One region of the Humibacter ginsengisoli genome, then DNA from elsewhere that is predicted to be linked to it. Evidence: predicted binding sites of a transcription regulator. Region 1 holds the regulator's gene; the other holds the start of a gene.
What was found. The regulator HspR, encoded in region 1, represses chaperone genes until heat shock. The targets are predictions, from matches to a motif close to AAGTTGAGTCNNNNNGACTCAACTT.
Positions count from the first base shown of each region.

Region 2: the regulator HspR is predicted to act here: its motif matches at 2,708-2,732, upstream of ACYVI5_RS05970 (ATP-dependent Clp protease ATP-binding subunit).

Region 1 is NZ_BAAGWZ010000012.1:115,694-123,122, reverse strand. It holds gene dnaK (molecular chaperone DnaK) at 1-1,713, shown strand, start outside; gene ACYVI5_RS17615 (nucleotide exchange factor GrpE) at 1,716-2,405, shown strand; gene ACYVI5_RS17610 (molecular chaperone DnaJ) at 2,543-3,541, shown strand; gene ACYVI5_RS17605 (heat shock protein transcriptional repressor HspR) at 3,622-4,044, shown strand; gene ACYVI5_RS17600 (SGNH/GDSL hydrolase family protein) at 4,093-4,785, shown strand; gene ACYVI5_RS17595 (SGNH/GDSL hydrolase family protein) at 4,987-5,673, shown strand; gene ACYVI5_RS17590 (multicopper oxidase family protein) at 5,926-7,429, opposite strand, start outside.
Region 2 is NZ_BAAGWZ010000003.1:263,172-270,600, forward strand. It holds gene ACYVI5_RS05965 (esterase-like activity of phytase family protein) at 1-2,607, shown strand, start outside; gene ACYVI5_RS05970 (ATP-dependent Clp protease ATP-binding subunit) at 2,777-5,329, shown strand; gene ACYVI5_RS05975 (GNAT family N-acetyltransferase) at 5,412-6,011, shown strand; gene ACYVI5_RS05980 (lysylphosphatidylglycerol synthase transmembrane domain-containing protein) at 5,921-7,063, opposite strand; gene ACYVI5_RS05985 (DUF1611 domain-containing protein) at 7,252-7,429, shown strand, end outside.

The DNA of each region.
Region 1 (7,429 bases):
ACCGCCAAGCGCCAGGCCGTCACCAACGTCGACCGCACGATCACGTCGGTCAAGCGTCACATGGGCACCGACTGGAAGAAGGAGATCGACGGCAAGAACTACACGCCGCAGGAGATCTCCGCGCGCATTCTGCAGAAGCTGAAGCGCGACGCCGAGCAGTACCTCGGCGACTCGGTCTCGGATGCCGTCATCACCGTTCCCGCGTACTTCAACGACGCCGAGCGCCAGGCCACGAAGGAGGCCGGTGAGATCGCGGGCCTCAACGTGCTGCGCATCATCAACGAGCCGACCGCTGCCGCGCTGGCGTACGGCCTCGACAAGGGCAAGGAAGACGAGCTCATCCTCGTCTTCGACCTCGGTGGCGGAACATTCGACGTGTCGCTGCTCGAGGTGGGCAAGGACGACGACTTCTCCACGATCCAGGTTCGTTCCACGGCGGGTGACAACCGCCTCGGTGGTGACGACTGGGACCAGCGCGTCGTCGACTGGCTGATCAAGAAGTTCAAGGACACCACCGGCGTGGATGTCTCCGGCGACAAGATCGCGCTGCAGCGCCTCAAGGAGGCCGCGGAGCAGGCGAAGAAGGAGCTCTCCAGCTCGATGTCGACGAGCATCCAGCTCCCCTACCTGTCGCTGACGGAGAACGGACCGGCGAACCTCGACGAGACCCTCACCCGGGCCCAGTTCGAGCAGATGACCTCCGACCTTCTGGACCGCACTAAGAAGCCGTTCCAGGATGTCATCAAGGAGGCCGGCATCAAGGTCTCCGACATCGCGCACGTGGTGCTGGTCGGCGGATCGACCCGCATGCCCGCCGTGTCGGATCTCGTGAAGCAGGAGACCGGCGGCAAGGAGCCCAACAAGGGCGTCAACCCCGATGAGGTTGTCGCCGTCGGTGCCGCATTGCAGGCCGGCGTGCTGAAGGGCGAGCGCAAGGACGTTCTGCTCATCGACGTCACCCCGCTGAGCCTCGGCATTGAGACCAAGGGCGGCATCATGACGAAGCTGATCGAGCGCAACACGGCCATTCCGACCAAGCGCAGCGAGACGTTCACGACCGCCGACGACAACCAGCCCTCGGTCGCGATCCAGGTGTTCCAGGGCGAGCGCGAGTTCACCCGCGACAACAAGCCGCTGGGCACGTTCGAGCTGACCGGCATCGCGCCGGCGCCGCGGGGCATCCCGCAGGTCGAGGTCACCTTCGACATCGACGCGAACGGAATCGTTCACGTGTCCGCGAAGGACAAGGGCACCGGCAAGGAGCAGTCGATGACGATCACCGGTGGCTCCTCGCTGCCGAAGGACGACATCGAGCGCATGGTGCGCGAGGCCGAGGAGCACGCCGCAGAAGACAAGAAGCGTCGCGAGTCCGCCGAGGTGCGCAACAGCGCCGAGCAGATGGTCTACTCCATCGAGAAGCTCATCAAGGACAACGACGACAAGCTGCCGGCGGACGTGAAGACCGACGTGCAGGGCGACGTGGATGCCCTCAAGTCCGCTCTCGCAGGTGACGACGACGACGCGGTGAAGGCCGCGCACGACAAGCTCATCGCGAGCCAGCAGAAGCTGGGCGAGGCGATCTACCAGTCCGCTCAGGCGCAGGGCGAGCAGGGCGACCCGAACGTGGCCGACCCGGGCAACGGCGAAGTGCCGAACCCCGAGGAGGACGTGGTCGACGCCGAGGTCGTGGACGACGAGGACGAGAAGAAGTAGTCATGGCGAAGAACGACGAATCAAACGAGCACGAGGAGCCGGTCGTCCGCGACAAGCGACGCATCGACCCCGAGACGGGCGAGGTTCGTCGGCCGGACGGCGACGCGGCGGAGTCGAAGGACTCCGCCGCGCGGCCCGGATCTGGTGACTCCGATCCCGATCTCGAGCACGAGCAGGTGGTCGACACCGGCGAGGGCTATGAGGGTCCGGATGTCGAGACATCCCTCTCCGACGCGGATCTCGACTTCTTGTCGGGCCAGTCCAGCGCCGAGCAACTGGCCGCCGAGCGGCTCGCCGACCTGCAGCGGGTGACAGCCGAGTACGCGAACTACCGCAAGCGCACCGAGGCCAACCGAGAGGTCGAGCGGGAACGAGCCGTCGCTGACGCGGCGAAGGCGATCCTGCCCGTGCTCGACGACATCGACCGTGCCGAGAAGCACGGCGATCTCGAGGGCGAGACGGCATTCGCGACGATCGCGGGCAAGCTGCGCGCTGCGGCTTCCGAGAAGCTAGGGCTGCAGCCGTTCGGTGCCGCGGGCGAGGCGTTCGACCACAACGTGCACGAGGCGATCTTCCAGCAGCCGTCGCCCGATGTGACCGAGCCGACCGTCCTCGACGTCGTCGAGGTGGGTTACACGCTCGGCTCTACGCTGGTGCGGGCGGCCAAGGTGGTCGTCGCGGTCCCGCAGTAGCGTCCGCATTCCATTCAGGTCGCAGTTTTCGTCGCTTTCGAGCCCACATGATGACGAAAACTGCGACCTGAAACGATGACACGCCGCCGTTCACAACCGAACACGCAAGAACAGAACACACAGAAAGGAGGTGCCGGGTGGCCAGTCAGGACTGGTTCGACAAGGACTTCTACAAGGTGCTCGGCGTCTCCAAAGACGTTTCGCAGTCCGAGCTGAAGAAGACCTACCGCAAGCTCGCGCGCCAGTACCACCCGGACTCCAACCCGGGCGACGCCAAGGCCGAGGCGAAGTTCAAGGAGATCAGCGAGGCGTACTCCGTGCTCTCCGACGACGAGCAGCGCAAGGAGTACGACCAGATTCGGGCCATGGGCTCCGGTGCCCGGTTCACGGCACCCGGCGGAGGCGCGAACGCCGGTGGATTCGAGGATGTCTTCGGCGGCATGTTCGGCCAGGGCGGCCGTGGGCAGTCCTACACATTCCAGCAGGGCGGCGCCGGCTACGACGACCTGCTTGGCGGCCTCTTCGGCAACGGGCGCTTCGGCCAGTCGACGGGCGGATTCCGGGGCTACGGCGGCCCAACCCGTGGACAGGATGTCTCGGCATCCACCACCATCGACTTCCAGACCGCTGTCACCGGCGAGACCGTGCACCTGACCGTGGACGGCGAGACCGTGAAGGTGCGCATTCCGGCAGGGGTGAGCGACAAGCAGCGCATCCGTGTGCCAGGTAAGGGACGTCCTTCCCCGGATGGCGGCGAACGCGGCGATCTCTACCTCACCGTTACGGTGCGCAGGCATCCGGTGTTCGAACGCGAGGGTCTGAACCTGCGCGTCATGGTGCCGGTGACGTTCGCGGAGGCGACGCTCGGCGCCACGATCGAGGTTCCGACGCTCGACGGTGGAACGGTACGGCTCAAGGTGGCGCCCGGAACGCCGAGCGGCAGGGTGCTGCGCGTGAAGGGCAGAGGCGTCGCCTCCAAGAAGGCGACGGGCGACCTGCTCGCAGAGGTGCAGGTGGTCGTGCCATCGCACCTGAGCAAGCAGGGTGAGGATGCGCTGAAAGCGTTCGACGCCACGCTGCCCGACGAGAATCCGCGCGAGGAGCTGCTCGCGAAGGCGCGCGCAGCGGCGCGGTGACCTCGAGTCGACACCGCCGGTCGAGCGCGTCGAAACCAGCGAATGCGGAAGACTTCTGAAGAGAGCGGAGGTGAGCGGTGATGGTCGAGTTGGATGAGACGACGCCCGTCTTCGCGATCACCGCGGCCGCCGAGCTGGCCGGCATGCATCCACAGACGCTGAGGCAATACGACCGGCTCGGACTGGTGAGCCCGCGCCGCACGGCCGGGCGGTCGCGTCGCTACTCGATGCGCGATGTGGTGCAGCTACGGGAGGTTGCACGACTCGGTTCGGAGGGCGTCAGCCTGGAGGGCATTCGGCGCATCCTCGAGCTCGAGAACCAGGTGAACCGGCTCGGCGCACGGGTGCGCGAGCTGGAGACCGCGCTCGCCGACGAGATGCTGAACCGGCCAGGTCGCCGGGTGTTCGCCGCCGGCTCCGAGGGCGAGGTCGTCTCGCTGCGCGCCGGAACCCGGGTGCGGCGCAGCAACCAGGTGGTCGTCTGGCGGCCGCTCGACCGGTGATGACAGCGTGCAGTGCGTGCAAAAGCTTCGAGTCGTAGCGTCGATGTCATGACACGGACGCCCGTCGCTGCCGTGGCGCTGGGCGTGAGCGCCGCAGCAGTCGTGCTCGGCGTCGCCGCACTCGTGGTCGCTACGACTTTTTCGGCGAATTTGCGCAGTCATCCGATCGTCGCTGACCAGCCGGCCGATGCCACCACCGTCGTCGCCATCGGCGACTCGATCATGGACGGGAACGGGCTGGATCCCGATCAGGCCTGGCCGAAGGTGATCGCCGGCTACAACGGCTGGCACCTGGTCAACCTCGCGACCAACGGGGCGGGCTTCGTCGCCAAGGGCAACAACGGCTCGATCTTCGCCGACCAGGTGAAGGAGGCCGTTCAGCTCGACCCGTCGATGGTGATCATCTCGGGCAGCAGCAATGACCTCGGCGTGCCCGAGTCTGATGTGCAGGCGTCGATGATCAGCGCCATGAACATGCTGCGGCACGATCTTCCGCACACCCGCATCGTCGCCGTGAGCCCGGTGTGGAACGAGAACGAGCATCCGAAGCAGCTCGACGAGATCAACGACGACATGGAGGCCGCCGTCAAGCACGTCGGAGGTACCTACCTCGACATCGGAACGCCGCTGCTCGGAAAGCCGGGCTACATGCAGTCCGATGACGTGCATCCGACCTCCGACGGCCAGCTCGTCATCGCCGCCGCCGTCGAGGCGCGGATGCGTGCAACCCACGTCGTGTGACGAGACTTCGCACGATGCAGCGGAAACCGAAGGGTCCGCCGGAAGCGGTGTCGCTGCCTTTGCGGCTCAGGCGTCGTTTTCCGGTGGAACGCGCGACGCGTCACAGGCCATGGCGTGGAGGCCACGCTGGCCTGGCACCTCATAGGAACCTCATCGCCAGCTCTGGCCGGCGGCAACAGCTGGGTTCGTAACCTGATCGTTATGAAGTTCAAGCGGCCGATCGCGCCGGCGCTGGCCATGGCGTCCGTGGCGTTGGCCGTCGCCGGATACCTCACGGTCGGGGCCCCGGCCGCTGCGGCGACGGCGGGACGTTCAACGGCCGTCGCGATCGGGGACTCCATCATGGACGGCCACAATCTGCGGCCCGATCAGGCGTGGCCGGTGATCATCGCGCACGACGACGACTGGTCGCTCACGAACCTGTCGGCCGACGGAGACGGTTTCGTCACGGTCGGCGACGACGGGACGACCTTCCTGCAGCAGGTGCGCGAGGCGATCACGTCGCATCCGTCGATCGTGATCGTTTCGGCGAGCAGCAACGACCTGGGCGTGCCCGAACCTGAGGTGAGGTCCGCCATGGTCGAGGCCGTCGACGAGTTGCACGCGGCGCTGCCGAAGGCCGAGATCATCGGCTTCAGCGCGATCTGGAATCAGAACGACCCGCCGCCGCAGCTCGACCAGATGGGAACGGACCTGAAGGCCGCGGTGTCAGCCGTCGGCGGAACCTACCTCGATATCGGCAACCCCCTGAAAGACAGGCCCGACCTCATGCAGGGCGGCGACGTGCATCCCACCGCCGCCGGCCAGCTCGTGATCGCCGCCGCGGTGCAGTCCGCGCTGTCGAAGGCCGGGTTGGTCCAGCCCGTCGTCGACACGCAGCGGCGGTGATGAGCGCTTTTACGGGTGTGGCGGCGCGACCGACCCGCGCACCACGACCTGCGTGCCGACGATCACGTCGTTCGCCGCGTGCCGGCCGAAGGTATCCTCGTGTCGCGAGTTCCAGCAGGTCGGTTCCGGCTCAGCCAGCAGACGAGTACGCGCGGGAGATGCAGGCATTCGCCGCGATCCGGATGTCATGTTGGGTGGCCCAGTCGAGTTCGATGATCCAGGCTTGGGCGGTATCCGATCAGCGGCCGCGGTTCAGCTGGTGATGAAGTTGGCCATCATTGCCATGTCTTCGTGTTCGAGGTTGTGGCAGTGGAAGACGAATCGGCCGGCGTAGTCGTTGAATTGCACGGCGATGCGGGCTTGTTCGGCTGGTTTGAGGTCGATGGTGTCTTTCCAGCCGGCGTCGTAGGGGCCAGGACCCGTGATGCCGCGGGCGATGATCTGGAATGGGTCGAGGTGGGCGTGCACGGGGTGGTACGAGTCGGCGAAGAGTTCCCAGATCTCGAGTTGGCCGAGTTGGGGACGTGCGAGCGCGACGTCGGGGCTGAAGGGTTGCGCGTTGACGACCCAGCCCGGGCCACCTGCCTGGAATCGGAAGCTGCGAGTGATCGCCGCTCTCGATGCATCCACTGGCTGCAGGTCGGAGAGCCGGTCGGGCACGTTGTAACGGTGGCCTGAGTCGGGTCGGATGGTGAACCGCATGATGCGGCCCATCTCGCCTTCGCCGAAGTCGTTATAGAGCGTGACTTCTGTTCCCGGCCGGTACCGGCTGAAATCGATGATCGCGTCGAGTCGCTGGGCTTCGGCGAGTTCGAAATCGTCGTGGGCGAGTGGGGCGGCCAGGAGCCCGCCTTCGGTGCCGATCTGGACGATGCCGCCCTCAGGGGGCGGGTCGAGCCGCAACTTGAGGCGTCGGGCGTTGCACCCGTTCAGGATCCGTAACCGATAACTGGCACGGTCCACTGCGGCGTTGGGCCAGGGGACGCCGTTGACGAGCATGACGTCGCCGAGCACCCCCGCGATGAACGAGGTCGTCACCCCGGGCGTGTTGACCATTGTCGGGTCGGTGCTCGGGTAACGGAAGGACCCGTCGGCCTCGAAGCTGCGATCGGCGAGGAACAGCGGCAACTCGTACCGCCCGCTTGGAAGGTGCAGGGCGTCTTCCTCCTCGTCGCGGACGAGGTGGAACCCGGCAAGGCCGCGCCACACGCTCGGGCCGGTGAAGCCCATGCGGTGATCGTGGTACCACAGGGTGGCGGCGCGTTGATGCATCGGGTATGTGTAGACGCGCTGGCCGTGGCTGACATCTCCGGCGTCGTCGGATCCTATCCCCGGCATGCCCTTCATGGACCCGCCCATCGCCATCCGGTGTGCGTTCAGGTAACGCATGTCGACCGGGTAGACCAGGTCGATCGGGTAGCCGTCGCTCTCCACGGGTGTGTGCCCACCGTGTAGATGAACAACGATCGGGATCGGCAGCTCGTTGCGATGCAGCACCGTTGTGGTGCGGTCGCGACGACTGATGATCGTAGGGCCCGGGAAGATGCCATTGAATCCGAAGATCCTCGTTGTCGTACCGGGGACGATCGACACCGCGGCTTGCCGGGCGGTGATCGCGTAGTAGTCGCTGTCGGCCGTTGAATGCGTCGGCGACAACACCGGCGGCACACGCAGCGGTTGCGTGAAGGGTCGCGGTCGTCGGAGCCGGCTGACCAGGACCGCGCCGTCGGAGGACGCGCTGCTAGGACCTAACGCA
Region 2 (7,429 bases), on a different contig from region 1:
GCGCCCTCTGCGGCGCCGGGAGACTCGGTGCTCGTCTCGGCGACCGTGAAGGATTACTACCCGCTGGCCGGCGGGGACTCGCCGTCGACGACATCGAACCTCTCGATCACCGAGCTGCAGAACCCGCAGGTCTACACCGTCTCGCACGGCAACCCCCTGCCCGCACCCGTGGTGCTGAGCCCGACGACGGTGCCGGATGCCTATGCGCCGAACCTCGGCGGCGGCAACATCGAGACGACCCCGATCACGCCGACCCGCTCTGCACTCGACTTCTACGAGTCGGTCGAGGGGATGCGAGTGCAGGTGGATGACGCACGCGTGGTCGGCCCCAGCGACAAGTACGGCGAGCAGTACATCACCACGAAGCCGGACCAGAACGTCACCTACCGCGGTGGCACCTACCTGCCCGGCGAGAACGAGACGCCGTCGGGCCGCCTCGAGGTGGTGCCGGCCGACGGGTCGAACCCGAACGTCACCGTCGGCGACGTCTTCGCCGGCGCTACCGTCGGGCCGATCGACTACTCGCTGTACGGCGGGTACCTCATCGCGGCAACCGAGCTCGGGCAGGTGAAGTCCGGTGGACTGCAGCCGGTCGTGGCGAAGAGGGCATCGGATGATCGGCTCTCGGTCGCCACCTACAACGTCGAGAACCTCGCGCCAGGCGACTCGGCCGGCAAGTACAGCCGCCTTGCGGCGGGAGTGGTCACCAACCTGGCCTCGCCAGACATCGTGGCGCTCGAGGAGGTGCAGGACAACGACGGCGCGACGGACTCCGGAACCGTGGCCGCCGACCAGACGCTGACCAGGTTGACCCAGGCCATCCACTCGGCAGGCGGCCCGCTGTACGACTGGCGCGAGATCGACCCGGTGAACGACGAGGACGGCGGACAGCCCGGCGGCAATATCCGAGTCGCGTTCCTGTTCGACCCGACCCGCGTCGCCTTCGTCGACCGTGGCGGGGCGAACGTCGACCGCTCGACAACGGCTACGTCGGTCGTGAAGGTTCACGGCAAGCCGGACCTCACGCTCTCCCCCGGCCGCATAGACCCGGCCGACGACGCGTGGAAGGACAGCCGCAAGCCCCTGGTCGGCGAGTTCCTGTTCCGCGGCGAGAACGTCTTCGTGATCGGCAACCACTTCGACTCGAAGCTCGGCGACCAGAACGCCGACGGGCGCTACCAATACCCCCAGCAGTCATCCGCTGTGCAGCGGCAGAAGCAGGCTATCCAGGTGCACGACTTCGTGGCATCGCTGTTGAAGGCCGACAAGAAGGCGAAGGTGGTCGTCGCGGGGGACCTGAACGACTACCAGTTCAGCCCCGCACTGCAGACGCTCACCGGCGCGGCATCCGGCACCCCGATCCTGCGGGATCTCATCACCACCCTGCCGAAGGACCAGCAGTACACCTACGTGTACGACGGGATCTCGCAGGTGCTCGACCACATCCTCGTCACCGCGGGCGTCGGCAAGCCGGACTACCAGGTCGTGCACGTCAACTCGGAGTTCGCGAACCAGGTCAGCGACCATGACCCGCAGGAGGTGGCGCTGACCGCCGGCGCGCGCCCATGGGCGCTGCCAGGCCTCGAGTCCCGCCGCTGCGAGCCCTCGGCGGTCGCCACCGACTACTCGGATGCCCTCGACAAGGTCACCTACAACGGCGTGCAGGTGGGCGGTCTGTCATCGCTCGCGCGCGACCCGCGCAGCGGCGGCTACGTCGCCGCCGTCGACAATCACGGATCCGACCCGGCGCGCATCTGGTTCCTCTCCGGAGTGACGCACCCCCGGATCACGCGGGACCCGCTCGTGCTGAGACGGCCGGACGGCACGCCATACAACGGAACGGACAGCGACAACGAGGGACTCGCCGTGCTGCCGAACGGGGACTTCGTCGTCAGCAGCGAGACGGAGCCGTCGATCCGCGTGTTCGGAAGGGACGGCATCCAGAAGGCGTCGCTCCCCGTGCCCGATCGCTTCGCCGTGACCGGCACGACCGCCGCCGGCCAGGCGACCGCGAACGCCACGTTGGAAGGCCTCACGATCACGCCGGACGGTAAGACGATCGTGGCAGCCATGGAGGGCGCGCTGTCGGGCGACGTCTCGACCGACGGCGACGCCACCGCGCACCATCTGCTCGTGTACACACAGGCCAGGCACGGCACCTGGGCCCTGTCGAAGCAGGTGGAATACCGGGCGGAGCCGGGCATGCGCATCCCCGAGGTGGCCGCGTATGGCAACGACTCGCTCGTCGTGGAGGAGGCGGCCTGGTCGCCGGCCATCGGAAACTCGGTGAAGCTGTACGCGGTGACTGGGCTGCGGAAGGCCCACGACGTGAGCGGCGTCTCGAATCTCTCTCTGCCGGCTGGTTCTGCGGCGTCCGGCTCCTTGGCGCTGCACAAGACGCTCGTCGCCGACGTCGTGCAGTGTCCGACGCTGGGAGCGAGCGCCAAGGAGGCGCAGGCGAATCCGCTGCTCGACAACTTCGAGGGCATGGCGGTGACGTTCACGACCGGACCGTTCCATCTCGCGGGCATCGCCCTGATCAGTGACGACAACTTCAGTGCGTCACAGACCACACGCGTGCTGAACCTCATCGCGAAGCTGCCGTAAACGCATCGGAACGAAGGGCGCCGGCCACTGTCGGCGCCCTTCGCCGTATGCGCGCGATTCCAGGAGTTGCACCGGGAATATCCCTGCGTGATAGATGTTGAAGTTGATAACACCCGGCTCAAGTTCGGGTCGTTCAACGGAAGACAACCCGGAAACTACAGGAGATTCAGTGCCTGAGAACTTCATCCCCGGTGGCGCCGAGGCGAACGGCGAGGGCAACTCGTTCGACGACTTCCTCGCGCGTTATCTCGCGGGCGAGCGCGCTCGCGCGGCCCGCTCGATCGACATCAGCCGCTTCCTCAGCCGACGCACCCAAGAGGTGCTGCAGCGTGCTGGGCGGTTCGCGCTCGAGCACGGGCACAACGAGCTGGACGCGCTGCACATTCTTCGCGTGATGGCCGACGAGGACCCGGCCGCCGACGCGATGCGTCGCATCGGCGTCGACCCCACGCGTATCGTGCGCGCCGCGGACCAGCGCCTGCCGCAGACCGGCGAGGCGACGACGGACGCGCCTGCCCTGACGCCGCCGGCGCAGCGCACGCTGTTCCACGCGTACCAGGTGGCGCGCGCATCCGGCTCCACCTACATCGATCCCGAGCACCTCTTCTACGCACTCGTGATCGCGCAGGACTCCCCCGCCGGCCAGGTGCTGCAGTCGGCAGGCGTGACGCCCGAGGCGCTCGCGGGTGCCATGCGCGAGGCCGCGACCGTGGGCGCTGGAGGTGATGCGGATGCCGAGGGGCAGGCATCCGAGACGCCCATGCTCGACCGGTTCGGCACCGATCTCACGCTCGAAGCCCGCGAAGGCAGGCTCGACCCGGTGATCGGCCGGGTCGACGAGATCGAGCAGACCGTGGAGATCCTCTCCCGACGCACCAAGAACAACCCGGTGCTGGTCGGCGAGGCCGGTGTGGGCAAGACCGCGATCGTCGAGGGGCTCGCTCAGGCGATCGTCGACGGCGTCGTTCCGGAGCAGCTGCGCGACAAGCGCGTGATCTCCCTCGATCTGCCCGGCATGCTGGCCGGGACACGTTACCGCGGCGACTTCGAGGAGCGCCTGACGAAGCTCATGGACGAGATCTCGCAACGTAAGGGCGAGCTCATCGTCTTCATCGACGAGGTCCACACGGTGATGGGTGCGGGCGCCGGCGGCGACGGCGGAATGGATGCCGGCAACATCCTGAAGCCGCGTCTCGCGAAGGGCGAGCTGCACCTGGTGGGCGCGACGACGCTCAAGGAGTACCGGCAGATCGAGAAGGACCCGGCACTGGAGCGCCGCTTCCAGCCGGTGACCGTCGCCGAGCCGTCGATCGAGGACTCTGTCGCGATCCTCTCCGGCCTGCGTCACGCGTACGAGGAGCACCACGGAGTCGAGTACACCGACGAGGCGATCCGCGCGGCCGTCGAGCTCAGCGCCCGCTACGTCTCCGACCGCTACCTGCCCGACAAGGCGATCGACCTGATCGACCAGGCCGGCGCGCGACTGCGGCTGCGGCTCGGCAAGCAGGCAGACGCATCCGATCTGATGCAGCGGTTGGCCGACCTGGAGGCGGAGAAGAACGCAGCGGTCTCGGCGGAGCACTACGAGGAGGCGTCGAGGCTGCGCGATGAGATCGCGGGCGTCGAGTCCAGGCTGGCGGAGGCATCCGCTGCTGGTGCACGTATCGGGGCGGATGCCGTCATCGACGAGGCGCAGATCGCCGCGGTGATCTCACGCGCGACCGGCATCCCGGTCGCCCGGATCGGCGAGGCCGACCGCGAGCGTCTGGCCAAGCTGGAGAGCGAGCTGCACGAGCGTGTGATCGGACAGGACGACGCGGTGACCGCGGTCGCGAAGTCGGTGCGCCGCAGCCGCACGGGCATGGGCGACGAGCACCGGCCGGTCGGCAGCTTCCTTTTCCTCGGGCCGACCGGCGTGGGAAAGACCGAGCTGGCGAAGGCCCTTGCGGCGTCGTTGTTCGGCTCGGAGCGCTCCATGATCCGCTTCGACATGAGCGAGTTCGGCGAACGGCACACTGCCGCTCGGCTGATCGGCGCCCCTCCCGGCTACGTCGGCTACGACGAGGCAGGGCAGCTCACCGAGCGCGTGCGCCGCAACCCGTACTCGGTGCTGCTGTTCGACGAGATCGAGAAGGCGCACCCGGACATCTTCAACCTGCTGCTGCAGGTTCTGGACGACGGGCGGCTCACCGACGGTCAGGGCCGCACGGTCGACTTCCGCAACACGGTGGTCATCATGACCTCGAACCTGGGCAGCGAGTTCCTGGCCTCCAAGAGCGGTGCGCTGGGCTTCGTGGCACCGGGCGCCGACGGATTCGGTGACGAGAAGGCTCTGCGCGACCGGGTGATGGGCAAGCTCCGTGAGAACATCCGGCCGGAGTTCATCAACCGCATCGATGAGATCGTGCTGTTCCGCAAGCTCGACAAGCAGCAGCTGCGCGACATCGTGCACCTGCTCCTGACCGCCACCCAGTCGCGGCTGGGCACGCGCGAGATCTCGCTGACGGTGACGGATGCCGCCGTCGAGTGGATCGCCGAGCACGGCTACGAGCCGGAGTTCGGCGCGCGGCCGCTGCGCCGGGTCATCCAGCGCGAGGTGGACGATCGCATCGCCGACCTGCTCGTGAACGGCTCCGTCGACGACGGCGGGTCCGTGCGTGTGGACGCGTCAGGCGATGAGTTGCACGTGACGGCCGAGCGGCGGATGCCTGTGGCCGCCTAGGACTTGTCTGAACGACGAGGCCGTGGGAATCCCCCACGGCCTCGTCGTGTCTGCAGCCCGGCCGCGTGCCTACGCTGAATTCGTGGACACCGTCGTTCGCGCGGCGACCGAAGAGAACATCCCTCAGATCGCCGCCATGATGGCTAGAGCGTTCGACGCCGATCCGGTCATGCGCTGGGCGGTTCCGCGCGCCGAATCCCGGCCCCGCCGGCTGGCCGGTGTGTACAGGGCAATCGTGCAACACGAGGGAGTGCCGTTCGGCGCCACCGATGCGGCCGTGAGCGAAGGCGCGGTGGTCGGCGCCGCGGTGTGGCGACCACCCGGCAGGCGGCTGATCGGCCGGCACGCTGTGCCGTTCGCCCTGGCGGCGGGGTGGGCGCTGGGCCCGAGCATTCCGCGCATGGTCACGATGGGAAGACGGGTGTTCGCCGCCTACCCCGCACAGCCGCACTGGTATTTGCAGCTGCTCGCCGTCGATCCTGTCGTGCAGAGACAAGGCGTCGGCACCGCGCTGATGGTCACGGGCCTCGACCGGGTCGATGCGGAACGCATGCTCGCCTACCTGGAGACGACGAGCGGCAACCTCGCGTTCTACGAACGGCTCGGTTTTCGTGTCAGCGGCGAGGTGCGGATGCCCCGAAGCAGCCCACGCCAGTTCCGCCTGCTGCGCAGCACCCCCTGACCATCGGCCCGGTGGGTCATCAGGCTGGCGCCGGCGAACGCACCAAGCGGCATCGGCATCCAGTACTGCACCAGTCGCCAGGCCGTGACGCCCAGTACCGCGACTCCATGTGGCGTTCCCATCGCCGCGAACGCAGGCACCATCACCCCTTCGACGATCCCGACGCCGCCAGGCGTGATGGGCAGAAGCGCGAGGATGGCGGCCAACGCGTAGACCAGCACCAGCGGCGCAAGCGGAGCGATGGTGCCGAACGCCGCGAACATGACCCACAGTGAGGCGACGTCGAGCGCCCAGTTCGTCGCAGCCCAGAAGACGGCGGCGGCGAAGCGACGTGGATTCCCTGCCAGTGCGCGAACGGCGCGGATGGTCTGCGCGAACGCACGTGTCACGTATCCGGCACGATCCCCGGGTAGCCGTTTCGCCACCCGGTGCACCGCGCGCAGTGTGATCGCCGGACGAGCCAGGGCGAAGGCGAGCCCGCCGACTGCGGTGCCGAAGACGCCGACCATGAATGCACCGGCGAGCCGATAGTACGGAGCGGACGGCAGGGCTGCGACCGAACTGAGCAGGCCCGTCCCGAACAGAGCTCCGAGCGCGAGGTTCGAGAGCACCACTTCCGCGGTGATGCCTCCCACAGCCGCGCTGCCTGGCGTACCTGAACGGGTGAGCAAGTGAAAGCGCAGAGCAAGCGATGCGGGCCCACCACCTGGCATCGAGTTGCTGATGCCCACGCCTGCGACGTCGATGCGGGCGACGCGCCAGAAACGAGGTCGCGAGGATGGGTCGAGTGCGGTCGAGGTCAGGCGGGCATAGGCGCAGAGCGAGAGAAGCTCGAGGCCGAGCCCGACGAGCAGCAGCGGGGCGGAAACGTTCGAAACGACGCCGATGGCATGCACGGCGTCCCGCCATTGAGGCATTACCACGAAGACGACGAGCAGGGCTGCAAGGGCGACGACAACGACCAGTCGGATCACGCGCGCGGCCGAGACGCGCCCCTCCCACTCCGCCGTCGCGACGGGAGTGACTCCCCGATCCACTCGCCAGGGGTTCACACGATGAGTCAACCACTCGCGCCCGCCGACCGAACGTGAAGACTTCCCGGCGTATGTGAGGCACCGTTCAGGTGCGGCGAAGGAGCGGCTGGTACCGTTGCGAGCCGGCAACTGCCGGCGTCAGGGAAGATCACGGCCGCCACGCGAGGCAGGACAGACACCTCCTCTGAGTCAATCAGAGGAGCGCCATGTCGCAGATCACCCGTTTCTCCGCGCCGCTGTCAAGCGTCGCGGTTCCCCAGGCAACCGCTGCCGCTGAACCCGCCCTTCCGTCCGGCGCCACCGCCGTCGTCTACTGCGAGGGCGAATTCGGGGCGCAGGACGGCAAGACCGCGAACGGGCTTGTGCGGTTCTCCGAGCGCTATC